DNA from 2 places in the Sporosarcina sp. 179-K 3D1 HS genome. Region 2 is predicted to be linked to the other one. Evidence: riboswitches for the same ligand, from Rfam matches in the RefSeq annotation. Region 2 holds a riboswitch; the other holds the start of a gene.
What was found. Region 2 has a riboswitch for S-adenosylmethionine ahead of AB1K83_RS14615 (O-acetylhomoserine aminocarboxypropyltransferase/cysteine synthase family protein). Riboswitches for the same ligand answer to the same signal wherever they lie in the genome.
Positions count from the first base shown of each region.

Region 1: linked by a shared signal. The riboswitch ahead of metA (homoserine O-acetyltransferase MetA) and the one ahead of AB1K83_RS14615 (O-acetylhomoserine aminocarboxypropyltransferase/cysteine synthase family protein) in region 2 are both predicted to bind S-adenosylmethionine.

Region 1 covers NZ_JBFEGI010000002.1:182,053-184,257, reverse strand. The annotation lists gene AB1K83_RS03595 (acyl-CoA dehydrogenase family protein) at 1-458, shown strand, start outside; gene metA (homoserine O-acetyltransferase MetA) at 532-1,440, opposite strand; SAM riboswitch class I at 1,533-1,639, opposite strand; gene AB1K83_RS03585 (AbrB/MazE/SpoVT family DNA-binding domain-containing protein) at 1,844-2,113, shown strand; RNA gene ssrS (6S RNA) at 2,166-2,205, shown strand, end outside.
Region 2 covers NZ_JBFEGI010000012.1:57,020-59,224, reverse strand. The annotation lists gene AB1K83_RS14620 (glycerol-3-phosphate acyltransferase) at 1-429, opposite strand, end outside; SAM riboswitch class I at 572-685, shown strand; gene AB1K83_RS14615 (O-acetylhomoserine aminocarboxypropyltransferase/cysteine synthase family protein) at 801-2,090, shown strand.

The sequences.
Region 1 (2,205 bases), on a different contig from region 2:
AAAATAAAGGTTGGCTGCTCCATATTCCGGCTTGCTATATCGGGATTGCAACGGCTGCAAGATCGTATGCGTTGGAGTTTGCCACTTCCTATGTGCCGACTTCGTTGGGCAAACCTATTGCCGAAACTCCGAATATCAAGCAACTGATCGGGGACATGGAACTGGAGTTGACAACAGCTCGCCATCTTTTGTACGGAACGATCGAGCGCTATGAACATGCAGAAGACCGTTCCCGGTTCGATGAAGCCCTTGGCGTCACAAAAGTTGCTGTGACCAATGCGGCGATCCGAATAGTCGATAAAGCGATGCAAATCGTCGGCTCGCGCGCCCTCTCAGAGTCCAACCCGATGCACCGTTATTACTTGAACGTACTGGCAGGGCTTTACAATCCGCCGATGGAGGATATGGAGAAGACGAAACTGGCAGCCAAAGCCATTCAGCAGTTTGGTAACAAATAAAAAAGCAGGTGGAGGAAGTTGATTCGCTTCCATCCACCTGCATTATTTAATCACTAGACAACTTTTTCACTGTTTAATTCCACTCGTATGGAGTTTGTTGATAGACGTAATAATTCAGCCAATTGGAGAACAAGAGATGCGTATGGGAACGCCATGAATTCAAAGGGTTGGCGGTTACATCATCATTCGGAAAATAATTTTCAGGCATATCAATATCGATGCCTTTTTGTAAATCCCGTTCATACTCCTCGGCCAGTGTCGTAGCGTCGTATTCCAGATGACCCGTGATCATAATATGTTTTTCATCTTTGGAAATAATGATAAAAGCACCCGCATCCTCCGACTTAGACAGTAAAATCAAGCGTGGGTCGTTTTCAATGTCTGCCAACGCAACATCCGTATAGCGAGAATGCGGCGCTTTAAATTCATCATTGAAACCGCGCGCTAAATTGATCGTCGAATCGGTTAACGTATGGCTATAAATGCCGGAACACTTTTTAGGAAGAGCATACTTGTTAATACCGTAGTGATGGTACAAAGCGGCCTGGGCACCCCAGCAAATATGGAGCACCGACGTCACGTTCCCCTTCGACCAGTCCATGATCGTTTTTAATTCTTCCCAATAATTCACTTCTTCAAATTCCAAATGCTCGATTGGTGCACCTGTGATAATCATCCCGTCGAAGCGGCGATTTTTCACTTCTTCGAACGTTTGATAGAACGCGTCCAAGTGGAATTTGCTAGTATTTTTCGACTCATGGGTAGCCATTGTCATGAACGTGATATTCACTTGTAAAGGCGTATTTCCCAACAGTCTGAGCAATTGTAATTCCGTTTTCTCCTTCTCGGGCATCAAGTTTAGAATAATGATATTCAACGGACGGATATCTTGAGAGACGGCCCGTTCCTCATCCATGACGAAAATCTTTTCCTCTTTCAGTAGTGCACCTGCCGGCAAATGCTTCGGTATATTAATTGGCATAACCCATCTCTCCCTTTCCTCTGTCAATCGTTCAGTTAAAAATAAAAACCTCTTTTCCGTATGATAAGAAAAGAGGGTTTGTATTCGCTCTGTTCTTATCTCTCAAGAATTCATTCTTGATGGAAGTAGCACCTTTCTCACAGGGTAGAGGTTGCTGAAGTGTCATCGGGCCAGATCCCTCGACTTCTCTTGATAAGAATATTTGATTGTAATGTATAGGTTATAGTTAATTATACTATTAATTCCTACAATGTAAACGACAATTCTCACGCCCTGAAATCTTCTGGCTCACACTATTAATATTCTGTTCTAGGCCATTTTTTTATTTCTGGCGTTTTTTAAATTTTCAAGTACAATATAGATAAGTTATATAAAAAATAGAAGTAAAGGAGATTTCAACTATATGCGAAGTTTAGGTATTGTCAGGAAGGTAGACCAACTTGGAAGGATTGTTATTCCGAAAGAGTTGCGAAACACATTACAGCTAGGTACTGGGACTCCAATGGAGATTTTTGTGGATGAGGATATGATCCTCTTGCGCAAATACACAATCAGCGAAGCATGTGCCGTAACAGGTGAAGTGACACCGGAAAATAAGATGTATTCCAATGGCATGTACCTTAGTCCCAAAGGGGCCCAGATCCTTCTTGAAGAAATTGAACACAATCGATAACAAAGGAATTATTTTCTATTGATAATAATCCCTTGCTCATATATAATAAATACACAAGCTGCATTGTTCGTATACACATTAAGTTTTAACCT
Region 2 (2,205 bases):
TATGAAAGTGACGACGATGAACAGAAGCAGACCAATAAGTCCCATTTTCCAATCAAGGGCGAGGAGAATCCCGATAAGTGTGGCGGTCCCTTTCCCACCATTGAATCCCATATGGAACGGAAAGACATGGCCAAGGACCGCTGCCACACCAGCAAGGAACAACAAGGCGGAGCCGGCGCCCGCGGATAAATCGGCAATCCCGATGGCCCATCCCGCTAACAACACGGCCACAACGCCCTTTCCAATATCGATCAAAGCGACAAGTGCGCCGAATTTTTTGCCTAGTACAATAGTGGCGTTGGAGGCGCCTGCATTTTTAACGCCAGTCTCTTTTAAATTAACTCCGGATAGTTTCTGAGCCACGACCGATCCATGCAAGCACCCGATCGCATACCCCCATAACAAGATGCCGAATAGCCAAATTCCCATAAACATTCCCCCATCATCCGAATAACTAAAGTATACCATCTCTAAGCAATTGCAAGTTTCAGAAATTTGAAATAAACCCTTGACAATGAAAGCGGACAACCTCTATACTGTTTCACAAGATGGAAAACTGAAACATACACAACTCTTATCAAGAGCGGCGGAGGGACTAGGCCCTGCGATGCCCGGCAACCGGCAAGGCCAACTTGCAAAGGTGCTACTTCCTACAGATTCGTGCAAACGGTCTGAAAGATAAGGGGAGGAATAGCGAAAGCATACCCTCTTCTTAAGCGAAGGGGGTTTTTGTTCTATTTCTTACCCCTACCGCCTCCGTAATTCCATCTAAACCACTACAATTTTGGAGGTAATCAATGATGTCAAATTTACAACCTGAAACTCTCTTATTACATGGAGGCCAGAAGCCTGATCCTGTTACAGGGTCACGAGCAGTGCCGATCCATCGTACGACTTCTTTTGTATTCCGTGATACGGAACATGCTCAAAATTTATTTGCCCTTCAAGAAGCGGGCAATATTTATACACGTATTACAAATCCGACTGTTTCGGTATTTGAAGAGAGGATTGCCCTTTTGGAAGGCGGCACTGCTGCTGTCGCGCTATCTTCAGGCATGGCGGCCATCGCATTTTCCATTCTGAATATTGCGGGTGCGGGAGATGAAATCGTGGCGGCCGGCAATCTGTATGGCGGTACTTATAATCTATTCGCTGTCACTTTGCCGCGTTATGGCATCCATGTAAAGTTTGTCGATGCGACTGACCCTGAGAACTTCCGTGCTGCCATTACAGAGAAAACAAAAGCGTTGTTTGCGGAAACGATCGGAAATCCAAGCCTCCATGTGCTTGATATTGAAGCGGTCGCAAATGTCGCCCATGAAAATGATATTCCACTCTTAATAGATAATACATTCGCTTCTCCTTATGGTTGTAATCCAATCGAGTTCGGTGCAGATGTTGTCATTCATTCCGCAACGAAATGGATTGGTGGCCATGGCACGACAATTGGCGGTGTAGCGGTAGATGCGGGTAAGTTCGACTGGACAAGAGGAAAATTCCCAGGTTTCACAGAACCGGATGAAACCTACCATGGACTCCGCTACGGTATTGATACGGCAGGCGCCGCATTTGCAACGAAGCTACGTGTCCAGTTACTACGCGACTTCGGACCTTGCCTAGATCCGGACAGTGCATTCAACTTCCTACAAGGGCTGGAGACACTTCATCTACGCGTGACGAGACATAATGAAAATGCACTGAAGGTCGCGAAATTCTTGCAAGAGCATCCGGCCGTCGAATGGGTGACTTACACAGGACTGGAAGATCATCCGTCTTATGAAGCTGCGAAAAAATACTTGAAGCACGGTGAAGGCTCTATTATTGTATTCGGCATCAAAGGCGGCCGTGAAGCAGGCCGAAAAGTCATTGATAACGTGAATATCTGGTCCCATGTAGCCAATGTGGGTGATGCAAAATCACTCATTATACACCCGGCTTCGACAACACACCAGCAACTCAGTGCGGAAGATTTGGAAACTTCCGGTGTAACGGAAGAACTCATCCGCCTCTCCGTTGGATTGGAGTCGGCAGACGATATTATTGCCGATTTGAAACAAGCAATTGAAAATGCTACAGCTGTAAAAGCATAATCCTCATCCTCATCCTAGAAGCGATTTCCCATTCGAAATCGCTTTTTGTTTTCGTTTTATTTACTAGAAAAATACTATTTGAATATACTTCGTATTTTTATAAAACAGATTAAAA